Regions from separate parts of the Micromonospora sp. BL1 genome, predicted to be linked through region 1. Evidence: predicted binding sites of a transcription regulator. Region 1 holds the regulator's gene; the other holds the start of a gene.
What was found. The regulator HrcA, encoded in region 1, represses chaperone genes, less so after heat shock. The targets are predictions, from matches to a motif close to GGTTNGCACNCTCNNNNNGAGNGTGCNAACC.

Region 1 (7,944 bases):
AGGACCGTGAGGGCTGCCACGCCTGCCGTGGACGTGCGCAGGACGGACGGGCCCAGGCGGACCGTACGGGCACCCGCCTCGGCGAACGCGGCCAGCTCGTGATCGGCGATGCCGCCCTCCGGGCCGACCACCAGGACTATCTCGCCGGCCGCCGGCAGGTCGACGGTGGTCAGCCGGTCCTGCGCGCCCTCGTGCAGCACGTACGCGCCGGCCGCCCCGGCGATCCGGCGGGCCACCGAGACGGTGGACTCGTCCGGCGCGCCGGCCACCACCGGCAGCCACGGGCGGCGGGCCTGCTTGGCCGCCTCCCGGGCGGTGGCGACCCACTTCTGCCGGGCCCGTTCGCCCCGCTCGCCGCGCCACTGCGCCACCGAGCGGGACGCCGCCCAGGGCACGATCTCGTCCACCCCGACCTCGGTCATCGCCTGCACGGCGAGTTCACCCCGGTCGCCCTTGGCGATGCCCTGCACCACGACCAGCCGGGGCACCGGCGCGTCCGCGTACCCCCGGCTGGTGAGCCGCAGGTCGAGCGTGCCGCGGCCGACGGCGGTGACCACCGCGGCGGCGGTGCCGCCCCGGCCGTCGGCGAGCACCAGTTCCTCGCCGACGCGCAGCCGCTGCACGGTGGCCGCGTGGTGGCCCTCCGGGCCGTCCAGCGTCAGCGTGTCACCGGTGGGCAGCGCGTCGACCAGGAACAGCGGCGCGGACACCTCAGGCGTGCCCGTTGAAGGCGTCGCGCATCCGGGAGAAGAAGCCGCCCTGCTTGGTCAGCTCGGCGACCTCCTCGCCGCGCGTCTTGGCGAAGTCGCGCAGCATCCGCTCCTGGTCGGCGTCGAGCTTGGTCGGGGTACGCACGTCCAGGTGCACGTAGAGGTCACCCCGGCCGGTGCCGCGCAGGTGCGGTACGCCCCGGGCGCGCAGCCGCAGCGTGCTGCCGGGCTGGGTGCCGGGCTTGACGTCGACCGTCTCCTCGCTGTCCAGCGTCTTGATGGTCAGCCGGGTACCGAGCGCGGCGGCGGTCATCGGCACCGTCACCCGGCAGTGCAGGTCGTCGCCCTTGCGGGAGTAGACGTCGTGCGGCCGCTCGTGGATCTCGACGTAGAGGTCGCCGGCGGTGCCGCCGCCCGGGCCGACCTCGCCCTGCTGGGCCAGGCGGATCCGCATGCCGTCCTCGACCCCGGCCGGGATCTTGACGGTCAGCGAACGGCGGGTACGCACCCGGCCGTCGCCGGCGCAGGTCGGGCAGGGGTGCGGGATGGTGGTGCCGTAGCCCTGGCAGACGGTGCACGGCCGGGCCGAGACCACCTGACCGAGGAAGGTCCGCTGCACCGACTGCACCTCGCCGCGGCCGCCGCACGCCTCGCAGGTGGCCAGGTGGGTGCCGGCGGCGGTGCCGGCGCCGGAGCAGGTGGTGCAGAGCACCGCGGTGTCGACGGTGATCGGCGCCTCGACGCCGAACGCGGTCTCGTTGAGGTCCAGTTCCAGGCGCAGGATCGCGTCCGCGCCGGGGCGGGTACGCGGACGCGGGCCCCGGCTGCCGCCCGCGGCGCCGCCGAAGAACGCGTCCATGATGTCCTGGAAGCCGACGAACGGACCGGCGCCGCCCGGGCCGCCGGGACCGCCCGCGCCACCGCCGCCCGGGGCGAGCGGGTCGCCGCCCAGGTCGACGATCTGCCGCTTCCGGTCGTCCGAGAGGACCTCGTACGCGGCGTTGATGTCCTTGAACTTCTCCTGGGCCTCCGGGTCCGGATTGACGTCCGGGTGGAACTGCCGCGCCAGCTTGCGGTAGGCGCGCTTGATCTCGTCGTCGGAGGCGTCCCGGCTCACGCCGAGAATGCCGTAGTAGTCCCTGGCCACTGCGTTAGGTGTCCTCATGTTCGTCTCGCGTCGCTCCGGTCGTCGGCCGGAACCGGCCGTCGGCCCTGACTGGTCAGTTCTGGGCCAGCAGTTCGCCCACGTAGCGTGCCACGGCCCTCACCATGGCGATATTGCCGGGGTAGTCCATCCGGGTCGGCCCGAGCACGCCGAGTCCGCCGACGATCGTGCTGCCCGGTCCGTAGCCGGTGCTGACCACCGAGGCGGCCCGCAGGTTGTCGTATTCGTTCTCGTCGCCGATGAGCACCCGGGTGGTGCTCGGCTCGGTCTCGCCGATCAGCTTGAGCAGCACGACCTCTTCTTCGAGCGCCTCCAGGATGGGCCGCAGCGAACCCTGGAAGTCGAGCAGGCCACCCCGGGTGAGGTTGGCCTGGCCGGCCAGCGCGAGGCGCTCCTCGTGCCGTTCCACGAGCGTCTCCAGCAGCACGGTGGAGAGCGTGGTCATGGCCGGGCGCAGATGCGGCGCCGACTCGTCGACGAGCGCCTGCACCAGCGGCGGCGTCTCGGCGAGCTGGCTGCCGACGAGCTTCTCGTTCACCAGCCGGCGCAGGTCGGTCACGTCGTCGGCGGGCACAGGGGCGGGCAGCTCCACCAGCCGCTGCTCGACCCGGCCGGTGTCGGCGATCATGACGACCATCAGCCGGGTGGTGGAGATCGGCACCAGCTCCAGGTGGCGCACCTTGGAGCGGGCCAGGCTCGGGTACTGCACCACGGCGACCTGCCGGGTGAGCTGGGCGAGCAGCCGGACCGTACGGTGCACCACGTCGTCCAGGTCGACGGCGCCGACCAGGAAGCGTTCGATCGCCCGGCGCTCGGCCGGGCTGAGCGGCTTGACCCGGGAGAGCCGGTCGACGAAGAGGCGGTAGCCGCGGTCGGTGGGCACCCGGCCGGCGCTGGTGTGCGGCTGCCGGATGTAGCCCTCCTCCTCCAGCACCGCCATGTCGTTGCGCACCGTGGCCGGCGAGACGCCGAGCTGGTGCCGCTCGACCAGGGCCTTGCTGCCGACCGGCTCCTGCGTGGCGACGTAGTCCTCGACGATGGCGCGCAGCACGGCGAGTTTGCGGTCGTCGAGACCCATTCCCCACCTCCTGACGCACCTCGGTCCGGCCGGCGCGCGGCATCCGCCGGGCGGCTGGCACTCGACTGTAGCGAGTGCCAGTCTACGTCGGCACCCCCGCCGATGCGATGATCGCCTGACGGACCTGCGGTGCGGCCCGCCACACAGCACCGCCCACCAGGGCCGAAAAGCTGGTCATCGTCGGTCTGTGTCGCTCTGGTGCGGGTTGCCCGGTGCACCTACCGTGGCGACCATGACAGAACCTCCTCGCCCTCCCGGGGCAGGGGACTCCGGCCCCCAGCCCGACCCGTCGGCGCCCTACGGCTCGCCGGCCGGTGAACCGCCCACCGCTCCACTGTCCGGCGCGCCGGGCGCGGGCGGCTATCCCCCGCCCGGTGACTATCCGCCCCCGGGTGGCTACCCGCCTCCGGGCGGCCAACCTCCGCCGGGCGACTACCCGCCCCCGGGCGGCTACCCTCCGCCGGGCGGCACGCCCGGCTACGGCGCCGGCTACCCCGCCGGTGGCGGATACGGCCCCGCCGCGTACGCAAACAACGACGAGAAGACCTGGGCGCTGGTGTCGCACTTCGGTGGCGCCGTGGGCGTCATCGTCGGCGGCGGCCTGCTCGGCTGGGTCGCTCCGCTCATCGCGCTGATGAGCCGGGGCCAGCAGTCGCCGACGGTCCGCGCGCACGCCGTCGCGGCGCTGAACTTCCAGATCACCTGGGCCATCGCCGGCGTGCTCGCCTGGGTGATCACGATCATCACCTGCGGGATCCTGTTCTTCGTCCCGATGCTGGTCTGGCTGGTGCCGCTGATCTTCGGGATCATCGGCGGGGTCAAGGCCAACGACGGCGTGCTCTACCGCTACCCGATGAGCTACAGCTTCACCAAGTGACGCCGCCGGCCGGCCGAGGGGGCGGCCGGCCGGCCCCGGTCACGGCAGCAGGTCGCGTACCACCGCGTCGGCCAGCAGCCGGCCGCGCAGCGTCAGCACCACCAGCCCCCGCGCGTACGCCCCGGCGTCGAGCAGTCCGGCGTCCCGGGCCCGCTCGGCGCCCGCCCGGCCGGCGGCGTCCAGCACGTCCAGCGGCAGGCCGGAGGCGAGCCGCACCCGCAGCATCACGTCCTCCATGTGCTGCTCGTCAGCGGTGAGCTGTTCCCGGGCCAGCGCGGGCGAGGCGCCCTCGGCCAGCCGCGCCGCGTACGCGCTCGGGTGCTTGACGTTCCACCAGCGCACGCCGCCGACGTGGCTGTGCGCTCCCGGGCCCAGGCCCCACCAGTCGGCGCCGGCCCAGTAGAGCAGGTTGTGCCGGCACCGGGCCGCCGCCGAGCGGGCCCAGTTCGACACCTCGTACCAGGAGAATCCGGCCTCGCCGAGCGCGGCCTCCGCGGCCAGGTAGCGGTCCGCCGCCACGTCGTCGGAGGGGTACGGCAGCTCGCCGCGGCGCATCCGCGCGGCCAGCCGGGTGCCGTCCTCCACGATCAGGGCGTACGCGCTGACGTGGTCCACGCCCGCGTCGACCACCTGGGCCAGCGAGGCGGCGAAGTCCTCGGCCGTCTCGCCCGGCGTGCCGTAGATCAGGTCCAGGTTCACGTGCTCGAACCCGGCGTCGCGTGCCTCCAGCGCGGCGGCGGTGGCCCGGCCCGCGCTGTGCCGCCGGTCGAGCACCGCGAGCACGCCCGGCGCGGCGGACTGCATGCCCAGCGAGATCCGGGTGTACCCGGCCGCCCGCAGCGTCTTGAGCGACTCCGGGCTCACCGACTCGGGGTTGGCCTCGGTGGTCACCTCGGCGTCGGCGGCCAGCCCCCAGACGCGGTCGATGCCGTCGAGGATCCGGGCCAGGTCGTCGGCGGGCAGCAGGGTGGGCGTGCCGCCGCCGACGAAGACGGTGTCGACCCGGGGCGGCGGCGAGTCGCCCAGCACCCGGGCGGCCAGCTCCAGCTCGGCCAGCACGGAGTCGGCGTACGCCTCCCGGCTCGCCCCGCCGCCCAGCTCCGACGCGGTGTACGTGTTGAAGTCGCAGTAACCGCACCGGCTGGCGCAGAACGGCACGTGGACGTACACGCCGAAGCCGCGCGCGCCGACGGCGCGAGTGGCGGTGGCGGGCAGCGATCCGTCGCGCGGGACGGGTTCGCCTTCTGGAAGGACGCCGGGCATGGCCACTAGTGTGCCCGGCATGACCTCTCCGGACGCTCTCGTGCGAGTCGCCACGGCCCGTGGGGTGACCACCCTCACCCTGGACAGCCCGCACAATCGCAACGCGCTCTCCACGCCCCTGATGACCGAGCTGCTGGCCGGGCTGGCCGGCGCGGTCGCCGACGACGCGGTACGCGCGATCGTGCTCGACCACACCGGCCCCGTCTTCTGCTCCGGCGCCGACCTGAAGGAGACAGCCGCCGCGTACGCCAGCGGGACGGTGCCCGCCGGGATGCTCGGCGACGTGCTCGTCGCGGTGCGCGAGTGCCCGAAGCCGGTGGTGGCGAAGGTGGCCGGGCCGGCCCGGGCCGGCGGGCTGGGCCTGATCGCCGCCGCCGACCTGGCGGTCTGCGCTCAGGAGGCGACGTTCGCGTTCACCGAGGTGCGGATCGGGGTGATCCCGGCGGTGATCTCGGCGACCGTGCTGCCCCGGCTGGGTCAGCGGGCCGCCGCCGAGCTGTACCTGACCGGCGACACGTTCGACGGCCGCCGGGCCGCCGAGATCGGCCTGGTCACCGCCGCGGTGCCGGGCGACGAGCTGGACGCCGCCGTCGAGCGCTACTGCGCCTCGCTGGTCAAGGGCGCCCCCGGCGCGCTGGCCGGGGCGAAGGAGCTGCTGCGCCGGCCCGCCGGGCCGGACCTGCGGGCCGACATCGCCGAGTTGGCCGCGCTGTCGACCGGGTACTTCCTCTCCGACGAGGGGCGCGAGGGCGTGATGGCGTTCCGGGAGAAGCGTCCCGCCGCCTGGGTACCCGCCGAAGACTGAGGTTCGCGGCGGGCCCCGCGTGAGCCACTGCGGCCGACGTGGGGCCCGCCGGTCGGCCGAGAGCCGCCGTGGCGGGTGGGACGTACGCTTGTCGGACTGTCGGGACAGGGGGTGCGGGTGCGGACGCGAGCGGCGATCGTGGCATCTGGGGTGGCGGTGTGCGTGCTGGCACTGCTCGCGGTCTACGTCGTCACCAAGCAGTTCGGCGAGCACCTGCGGCTGCCCCTGGCCAGCCGGACCTGCACCGTGAAGGCGGACGGCGAGGTGGTGCTCGGCGCCGACCAGATGGCGAACGCGGCCACCATCGCGGCCATCGGGATGCAGCGCCGGATGCCCGAGCGGGCGGTGGTGGTGGCGCTGGCGACCGCGTACCAGGAGTCGCACCTGCGCAACATCGCCCACGGCGACCGCGACTCGCTCGGCCTGTTCCAGCAGCGCCCGAGCCAGGGCTGGGGCACCCCGGAGGAGATCCAGGACCCGCGGTACGCGGCGAACAAGTTCTACGCCGCGCTGAAGAAGGTCAAGGGCTGGGAGCGGATGCGGATCACCGACGCCGCCCAGCGGGTGCAGCGCTCGGCGTTCCCCGAGGCGTACCAGAAGTGGGCGGACGAGTCGGAGGTCCTCACCCGCGCGTTGCTCGGCCACGCGACCGGCGCGGTGGCCTGCACCGTCGGGTCGCCGCCGACGATGCGCGGCCCGGCCGCCGCCAGCGCCGTGCTGGAGAGCCTGTCGCTGGACTGGGGGCTGCCCCGGCTGGCCACGGCGACCGACCTGACCGCGCTCACCGTGCCGGCCGGCGACGACCGCAACGGCTGGCGGTACGCGCACTGGCTCGTCTCGCACGCCGACGACCACGGCGTGAAGAAGGTCCGCTTCGGCAACCTGGAGTGGACCGCCGAGCAGGGCTCCTGGGCCCGGGTGAAGGGCGATCCGACCACCGAGGTGCGCGCCGAGGTGTTCGCCGCGGCCTGACCGGCGCCGCCGGGTCAGCCCTTGACCGCTCCCGCCACCAGGCCGGAGACCATCCGGCGCTGCACCAGCAGGAAGAAGACGATCACCGGCAGGGTGAACAGCGTGGACGCGGCCATGACCGAGCCCCAGGCGGTGTCGTCCCGGCCGAAGAAGAACGTCATCGCGACCGGCAGCGTGTACTTCTGCTGGTCGTTGATGAACGTCAGCGCGAAGATCAGCTCGTTCCACGCGGTGATGAACGAGAAGATGCTGGTGGCGACCAGGCCGGGCGCGACGAGTGGGAACAGCACCTTGCGGAACGTCTGGGCCCGGCTGGCGCCGTCGATGGCGGCGGCCTCCTCCAGTTCCTTGGGCACCGCGGCGACGAAGCCGCGCAGCATCCAGACCGCGAACGGCAGCGAGAAACCGAGGTACGTGAGGATCAGGCTGGGCAGCGTGTTGTAGAGGCCGAGCCGCTGGATCATCAGGAACAGCGGGATGACCAGCGCCTCCAGCGGGATCATCTGCACCACCAGCAGCATGATCAGGAACGTGGTGCGCAGCTTGAACCGGAACCGGGCCACGGCGGTCGCGGCGAGCAGCGCGACCAGCCCGCTCAGCAGCACCGTCGCCAGCGCGACGAGCGCGCTGTTGAGGAAGAAGTCGGCGAACGTGACGCCCGGGATCAGGTTGCCGGTGAGGATCTCCCGGTAGTGCTCCAGCGTCGGCTCCGCCGGCACCGGCCGGGGGGTGGACGAGAAGATCTCCCGGTTGGGCTTCAGCGAGGTCGCCACCATCCAGTAGACCGGGAACGCGGCGAAGAGCGCGACCAGCAGGCCCGCGCCGTTGAGGGCGATCTTCTTCATCATTCGTCCTCCTGCCGCAGCACCATGCGGACGTACAGGGCGGTCACCACGAGCAGGATCACGGTGAGGATGACGGCGATGGCGGAGCCGAGGCCGTACTTGGGCGGCGGCGAGAACGCCTCCGCGTACGAGTAGATCGACAGCATGAACGTGGACCGGTCCTGGGTACCGCCGGCCAGCACGAACTGCTGGGTGAAGACCTTGAAGTCCCAGATCGTGGAGAGCACCA
Region 2 (7,944 bases), on a different contig from region 1:
GTCTCCTCTCCGACTCAGAGCAGACCATGCGGAGGTGGGGTCGGGAGGGGGTTCCGGGCAATCATCCGAACTTTTCCGACAGATGGGGCATATGCCGCCGAGTGTCCGAGGTTTTCGATCACAGATGTGTGAGGCGCGGACCGCTCGGGTACCGAGGGGTTCATCCGGAACCGGCATCCCGCGCGGACCGCCGCCCGGTAGCTGGCAACGAACATTCTCCGCGGTGCCGCGCGGGAGGAGGGGTGCTGATGTCGAACGTACGTAGGCTGCCTGGACCGATCGACGAGCTCTGGGACTGGCAGCGGCTCGGGGCCTGCCGTGGCCGCGACAGCGCGCAGTTCTTCCACCCGGACGGCGAGCGCGGCTCCTCCCGGCTGCGCCGCGAAACCGGCGCCAAGTCGGTCTGCCGCGCCTGCCCGGTACGCGCCGAGTGCGCCGCGCACGCGCTCTCCGTCCGCGAGCCGTACGGCGTCTGGGGCGGGTTCAGCGAGTCCGAGCGGCTGCGGCTGCTCGCGCTCGGCTGGGAGGACCTGGCCGACCGCCGGCAGACCCGGGTGGACATCGCCCGCCTGGAGGCGCGCCTCGGCCGCCCGCACAACACCGCCGTGCCGGACCAGCGCAAGGTCGCCTGACCGGCTCCACGACCCCCGACGCCGCGCCCCGATTCCGGGGCGCGGCGTCGTCGCGTCGGGCCCGGCCCTCGCGTGATCAACACCAGCTCGGCGAAATGGTCATATCGCGGAGCCTCTGATGCCACCACTTCGGGGAGCTGGTGTTGATCTTTCGGGGTGGGGCGGTCGTCAGGTGACCGTGACCCGCACTGTGTGCCATCCCGTCGCGCCGTCGGGGGCTACCGGGGCGTGCTGTTCCGTCTGGGTCTCGCCCGCCGTGTCGGTCGCCCGGACCTGGAGCGTGTGCTCGCCCGGCGTCGCGTCCCACCGCCAGGACCACTGCACCCAGGTGTCAGCCGACACCGCCGGGGCGAGCGTCGCCTCCTGCCACGGGCCGCCGTCGGCGCGTACCTCGACGCGGCGGATGCCACGATGCTGCGCCCACGCCACGCCCGCCACCGTCACCGGGCCGGCGGCCGGGCGGCTGCGGGGCCGGGGCGTGTCGATCCGGGACTGCGTCTTGATCGGGCCCTGCGCGGACCAGCCGCGCGGCACCCAGTACGCGTCGAAGTCGGCGAAGCTGGTCAGCTCCAGCTCGGTGAGCCACTTGCAGGCCGACACGTACCCGTAGAGGCCGGGCACCACCATCCGCACCGGGAAGCCGTGCTGGATCGGCAGCGGTTCGCCGTTCATGCCCACCGCGAGCAGGGCGTCCCGCCCGTCGCGCAGCACCGACGTCGGCGTGCCGCAGGTCCAGCCGTCGACGGCGCGACCCACCACCTGGTCCGCGCCGTCCTCCGGGTCGGCCTCGTCGAGCAGCTCCTTGATCGGTACGCCGAGCCACCGCGCGTTGCCGATCAGGTCGCCGCCCACCTCGTTGGAGACGCAGGCGAGCGTCACGTACCGCTCGACCATCGGACGGGCCAGCAGGTCGTCGAAGCTCAGCTCGATCGGGTTGCGCACCCGACCGTGGATGCGCAGCCGCCAGGTGGCCGGATCGACCTGCGGCACCACGAGCGCGGTGTCGATCCGGTAGAACTCCCGGTTCGGTGTGACGTACGGCGCGAGCCGGGGCAGCGACAGGTCCGCTCCGGCCGGCACCTGCGGTGCGGGGGCGGCCGGGGCGGGCAGCGTCACCGCCTCCCGGGCCGCCGACACGCCGCGCCGGCCGGCCAGCCAGTGCCCGCCCAGCCCGGCCACAGCCGCCGCGCCGGTGAGCAGCCCGGCGCCACGCAGGAACCGCCGCCGCGACTCCGCGTCGTCGTGCCGGACCGGCTCCCAGCCGCCGGGGGTCTCCCCCTCGCGGGCGAGCGCGGCGACCGCCGGGGGCGGCGCGGACGGCGGCGTGGCGCGGGGTGCCCGATCGGCGCTCAGCGGTCCGGCCACGAAGGCCCAGAGCGTCAGCGCGCCGAGTCCGCCGCCGACCAGGGAGGGCAGCGCGTCGAACGCGTTCGCGCCGGCCCGGGTCAGCGCGGCGGCCACGCCGAGCACCGTGAACGCGGTGACCCCGGCCAGGCCGAGCACCAGCCGCCGGGCCGCCGCCAGGCCGAGCAGCGCCCCGAAAGCGGCCAGCAGCAGCGCGGTCCCGACCAGCAGGGCGATCTTGTCGTACGTGCCGAAGACGTCGATGGCGAACTGCTTGAGCGGCTCGGGGACCAGGTCGACGACGAGTCCGCCGACGGCGACGAGCGGAGCGGACCGGGGACCGGTCAGGACCGCCACGGGTTCGGCGGTGCCGAGGGTCACCACGGTGGCGACGACACCGGCCGTCGCCGCGCGGCGGCGGGAGAGGGTGCTCACGGCGTCCAGTCTGGTCGACCCGCCGGGCCGGCTGCCAATGTCGTCAGCGTTCCGTAAGCAGATACGCGTCAGGGCACACCACCGGGTCGGCGGTGTGCCCTGACGTCGGGCGTGCTCCTCGGGTCAGAAGCCCGGGCCGTGCTGGTGGCCGTGACCGTGCGAGTGGCCGTGCCCACCGGCGGCGGCCGGCTCCGGCTCGGCCGGCTTCTCCACCACGAGGCTCTCGGTGGTGAGCAGCAGGCCGGCGATCGAGGCGGCGTTGCTGACCGCGTTGCGGGTCACCTTCACCGGGTCGATGATGCCGGACTTGGCCAGGTCGACGTACTCGCCGGTGGCGGCGTCGAGGCCGTTGCCCCAGTCCTGGCCGACAACCTTCTCCACCACCACGTAGCCGTCGTGGCCGGCGTTCTGCGCGATCCAGCGCAGCGGCTCGACGAGCGCCTTGCGCACGATCGAGACGCCGACCTTCTCGTCACCGGTGAAGCCCAGGTCGTCGTCGAGCACCGGCAGGATCTGGGCCAGGGCGGCGCCGCCACCCGGGACCGTACCCTCCTCGACCGCGGCCTTGGTCGCGGCGATGGCGTCCTCGATGCGGTGCTTGCGCTCCTTCATCTCGACCTCGGTGGCCGCGCCGACCTTGATCACGGCGATGCCGCCGGAGAGCTTCGCCAGCCGCTCGGCCAGCTTCTCCCGGTCCCACTCGGAGTCGGAGGCCTCGATCTCCTTGCGGATCTGCGCGACCCGGTCGGCGACCTCGGCGGCCTGCCCGCCACCGTCGACGACAGTGGTGTTCTCCTTGTCGACCACGACGCGGCGGGCGGTGCCGAGCACCTCCAGGCCGACCTGGTCGAGCTTGTAGCCCAGCTCCGGGGCGACCAGCTCGGCGCCGGTCAGGATCGCCATGTCCTGGAGCATCGCCTTGCGGCGGTCGCCGAAGCCGGGGGCCTTGACGGCGCAGACCTTGACGGTCTTGCGCAGCGCGTTGACCACCAGCGTGGACAGGGCCTGGCCCTCGACGTCCTCGGCGACGATGAGCAGCGGCTTGTTGTTCTGGAGGACCTTCTCCAGCAGCGGCAGCAGCTCCTCGATCGCCGAGATCTTCTGGGTGGTGATCAGGATGTACGGGTCCTCCAGGACCGCCTCCTGCGCCTCCAGGTCGGTGACGAAGTTCGGCGAGATGAAGCCCTTGTCGAACTGCAGACCCTCGGTCACCTCCAGCTCGGTGGTGAGCGCGGAGCCCTCCTCGACGGTGATGACGCCGTCGCGGCCGACCTTCTCCATCGCCTCGGCGATCAGCTCGCCGATCGCGGCGTCCTGCGCGGAGACGGTCGCGACGTGCGCGATCGACTCCTTGCCGGCGACCTCGACGGCCTTGCCGAGCAGCGCCTCGGAGACCTTGGCGGCCGCCGCGTCGATGCCGCGCTTCAGGCCGGTCGGGTTGGTGCCGGCGGCCACGTTGCGCAGGCCCTCGCGGACCATGGCCTGGGCCAGCACGGTGGCGGTGGTGGTCCCGTCGCCGGCGACGTCGTTGGTCTTGGTCGCCACCTCCTTGACCAGCTGCGCGCCGAGGTTCTCGTACGGGTTGGTGAGCTCGATCTCCTTGGCGATGGTCACGCCGTCGTTGGTGATCGTGGGCGCACCGAACTTCTTGTCCAGGACGACGTTGCGCCCGCGCGGGCCGAGGGTGACCTTCACCGCGTCCGCGAGGGCGTTGACACCGTGCTCCAGCAGGTGCCGGGCGTCGTCCGAGAAGCTGAGGATCTTCGCCATCAGTATCCCTTCGAAGCGACGTTGCCCCGGCCCGGCGAGCCGGACCGGGGCAACGACACTGATCGGTTGCTTACTTCTCGATGACCGCGAGGACGTCGCGGGCGGAGAGCACCAGGTACTCCTCGCCGGCGTACTTGACCTCGGTGCCGCCGTACTTCGAGTAGAGGACGGTGTCGCCGACCTTCACGTCGATCGGCACGCGGTTGCCCTTGTCGTCGATCCGGCCCGGGCCGACAGCGAGGACGGTGCCCTCCTGCGGCTTCTCCTTGGCGGTGTCGGGGATCACGATGCCCGAGGCGGTGGTGGTCTCGGCCTCGTTCGCCTGGACCACGATGCGGTCCTCGAGCGGCTTGATCGCAACCTTGGTCGCGGTAGTCACGGGCATACCCTCCCGGGTACTTGGTGTCGTTGCCGGCCGGCATGCCGACCAGCGTCAATCTGCCACATGCCACCGGGCGGGGCCGTCGTCGCGGGTGCCGGTCCGCCTGGCGCTCAACCCCCGGGCACGAGGCTCGGGTGTTGGCACCCTCAGGGTGAGAGTGCTAATCGCAGGTTATTCCTCGGCTAGCACTCCGTCAAGGAGAGTGCCAACGCGTCGCCCTCCGTGTCGCGCCGGAACCGGGCCGGGAGAATGAGCGCGTGGATCTCGACCAGCTCGCCGCGCTGCGTACCCCCGAGGGGTCGGCGGCGCTTGCCGCGGCCGAGCGGGTGGCCGGCGGCGACCCGCTGGCGGCGGCGGCCGCGCTGCGCTCGGCCGGCCTTCCCGGCGGGCTCGCGGCGGCGGGCGGGATGTTCCTCACCCGGGCGGGGCTGGAGCAGGCGACCCGCCGCGTGGTCGCCGACCGGCGCGCGGCACGGCTGCGCGCCGCGGGCGTGACCACGCTGGCCGACCTGGGGTGCGGCCTGGGGGCCGACGCGCTCGCCGCGGCCCGCGCCGGCATCCGGGTGTACGCGGTGGAGGCCGACCCGGTGACCGCCACGATGGCCGCCGCGAACGCCGAGGCGGCCGGGCTCGCCGATCTGGTGACGGTCTCCTGCGGTGACGCCACGGCGTTCGACGTGACCGGGGTGGACGCGGTGTTCTGCGATCCGGCGCGGCGGCGGGCGGGCACCGGGCGGCGCGTCTTCGACCCGAACGCCTACTCGCCGCCGTGGGACTTCGTCACCGGCCTGGCCGCGCGGGTGCCGCGCACGGTGGTGAAGGTGGCGCCCGGGCTGGACCACGCGCTCATCCCGGGCGGCGCCGAGGCGGAGTGGGTGAGCGTGGACGGCGACCTGGTCGAGGCGGCACTGTGGTGCGGCGAGCTGGCCGAGGTCCCGCGCCGCGCCACGGTGCTGCGCGAGCGCGACGACGCGGTGTCGCTCCTCACCGGCACGGGCGGGCAGGAGGCGCCGGTGGGACCGGTCCGGCGGTTCCTCTACGACCCGGATCCGGCTGTGGTGCGCGCGCACCTGGTCGCCGAACTGGCCGCCGACCTGGACGCCACGCTCGCCGACCCGTCGATCGCCTACCTGTACGGCGACCAGGCCCGGCCCACCCCGTTCGCCCGCTGCCTGGAGATCACCGACGTACTGCCGTTCTCGCTGAAGCGGCTGCGCTCCCTGCTGCGGGAGCGGCGGGTCGGCCGGGTCGAGATCCGTAAGCGCGGGTCGGCGCTGGAGCCGGAGAAGCTGCGCCGCGACCTGCGGCTGTCCGGCGACGAGGCGGCCGGTCTGGCGCTGACCCGGGTGGCCGGCGCTCCCACGGTGCTCGTCTGCCGGCCGGTTCCGGCCGGCGGCTGACCCCGGCGCGCGGTTTCGGCTCGCGGTCGGCCGACGGCCGGGCTAGCTTGACGCCCATGGCGGGCCCCGGCACTCCGGCGATCGCGTTGCTGAGCAAGCGGAAGATCGCCCACAGCACCCACACCTACGACGTGTCGCCGGACGCGCCGAACTACGGCGCGCTAGTGGCGACCGCGCTCGGGGTGGCGCCGGAGCGGGTGTTCAAGTCGCTCGTCACCGAGGTCGACGGCGGGCTCACGGTGGCGGTGGTGCCGGTGACCGGCGAGCTGGACCTGAAGGCGCTCGCCGCCGCTGCCGGCGGCAAGCGGGCCACGATGGCGGACCGGACGACCGCCGAGCGGGCGACCGGATACGTCCGCGGCGGCATCAGCCCGCTCGGGCAGCGCAAGCGGCTACCGACTGTCATCGACGCCTCGGCGCTGGCGCATCCGACGGTGTACGTCTCGGCGGGTCGCCGGGGGTTGCAGGTGCAGCTCGCGCCGACGGATCTGGTGGCCCTCACCGGGGCGACGACGGCATCGATCGCCGCCACCTGAGCGGGGTCGTGACGGTACGTGTGGGAGCGTTCCCGGAACGCGCTCTCCCGGTGGTGTCCCGTGGGTGACAACCGCGTTGCTGAATTGTTACCGCCGCCAACAAACTTCTGACCTCGGCAGTCTTGCGGCGCATGGGAAGCGGGGAATACGTTGCCGGACACAACAAAACATCACCACTCCCCCACCTCCGAAAGGACCCTGCACATGCGCAAGGGCTTCCTCACCTTCGCGGCCGTCGGTCTTCTCGCGACCGGCAGCATGGCCGCCTGTGGTGACAACGGCGGTTCTTCCGACGAGGCCGGCGGCTCCAACGCCAAGAAGCCGAAGATCGGCGTGATCCTGCCGGACAGCAAGTCCTCCGCCCGCTGGGAGGGCGCGGACCGCAAGTACCTGGAGGCGGCGTTCAAGGCCGCCGGCGTCGACTACACGATCCAGAACGCCCAGGGCGACAAGTCCGCCTTCTCCACCATCGCCGACGGCATGCTGACCAGCGGCGTCACCGCCCTCATGATCGTCAACCTCGACTCGGGCACCGGCAAGGCCGTGCTGGAGAAGGCCAAGTCGCAGGGCGTCGCGACCATCGACTACGACCGGCTGACCCTGGGCGGCTCCGCCCAGTACTACGTCAGCTTCGACAACGAGGCGGTCGGCAAGCTCCAGGGCGAGGGCCTCAGCAAGTGCCTGACCGACAAGGGCGCGCAGAAGCCGGTCGTCGCCTACCTGAACGGCTCCCAGACCGACAACAACGCCACCCTGTTCAAGAACGGCTACGACTCGATCCTCAAGCCGAAGTTCGACTCCGGTGACTACACGAAGGGCCCGGACCAGAACGTCCCGGACTGGGACAACGCGCAGGCCGGCGTGATCTTCGAGCAGATGCTCACCCAGCAGAAGGGCAAGATCGACGGCGTGCTCGCCGCCAACGACGGCCTGGGCAACGCAGCCATCTCGGTGCTGAAGAAGAACCAGCTCAACGGCAAGGTGCCGGTGACCGGCCAGGACGCCACCGTCCAGGGCCTGCAGAACATCCTCGCCGGTGACCAGTGCATGACCGTCTACAAGGCGGTCAAGAAGGAGGCGGACGCCGCCGCCGAGCTGGCCATCGCGCTCGCCAAGGGCGAGCGGAAGGACACCGGCCAGACGGTCAAGGACCCGGAGGGCAACCGGGACGTGCCGGCCGTGCTGCTGGAGCCCAAGGCCATCTACAAGGACAACGTCAAGGACGTGGTGGCCGACGGCTACGTCACCAAGGAAGAGCTCTGCACCGGTGCCTTCGCGAAGCTCTGCACCGACGCCGGCGTGAGCTGACCCACCCGCCTCAGGCGGCGCCGCCCGGCACGGGGAGACCCGTGCCGGGCGGCGCCCGCGCCGGACGGGATCCGAGACCTCCCTCCGCCCAAAGGAGAACCCCGTGTCCGCAACCCCCCTGCTGGAGCTACGCGGGA

Region 2: groES (co-chaperone GroES) is a predicted target of HrcA. The motif match lies at 4,699-4,729, and genes of this name have one in related genera.

What each region holds. Positions count from the first base shown of each region.
Region 1 is NZ_RCVK01000155.1:50,338-58,281, reverse strand. Features, by position in the region: gene EAD96_RS05315 (16S rRNA (uracil(1498)-N(3))-methyltransferase) at 1-710, opposite strand, end outside; gene dnaJ (molecular chaperone DnaJ) at 712-1,857, opposite strand; gene hrcA (heat-inducible transcriptional repressor HrcA) at 1,931-2,953, opposite strand; gene EAD96_RS05300 (DUF4870 domain-containing protein) at 3,186-3,830, shown strand; gene hemW (radical SAM family heme chaperone HemW) at 3,870-5,093, opposite strand; gene EAD96_RS05290 (enoyl-CoA hydratase-related protein) at 5,113-5,898, shown strand; gene EAD96_RS05285 (hypothetical protein) at 6,010-6,870, shown strand; gene EAD96_RS05280 (carbohydrate ABC transporter permease) at 6,885-7,718, opposite strand; gene EAD96_RS05275 (carbohydrate ABC transporter permease) at 7,715-7,944, opposite strand, start outside.
Region 2 is NZ_RCVK01000282.1:3,035-10,978, forward strand. Features, by position in the region: gene EAD96_RS20550 (WhiB family transcriptional regulator) at 249-632, shown strand; gene EAD96_RS20555 (sulfite oxidase) at 801-2,411, opposite strand; gene groL (chaperonin GroEL) at 2,535-4,181, opposite strand; gene groES (co-chaperone GroES) at 4,252-4,566, opposite strand; gene EAD96_RS20570 (methyltransferase domain-containing protein) at 4,821-5,963, shown strand; gene ybaK (Cys-tRNA(Pro) deacylase) at 6,020-6,499, shown strand; gene EAD96_RS20580 (sugar ABC transporter substrate-binding protein) at 6,704-7,807, shown strand; gene EAD96_RS20585 (ATP-binding cassette domain-containing protein) at 7,911-7,944, shown strand, end outside.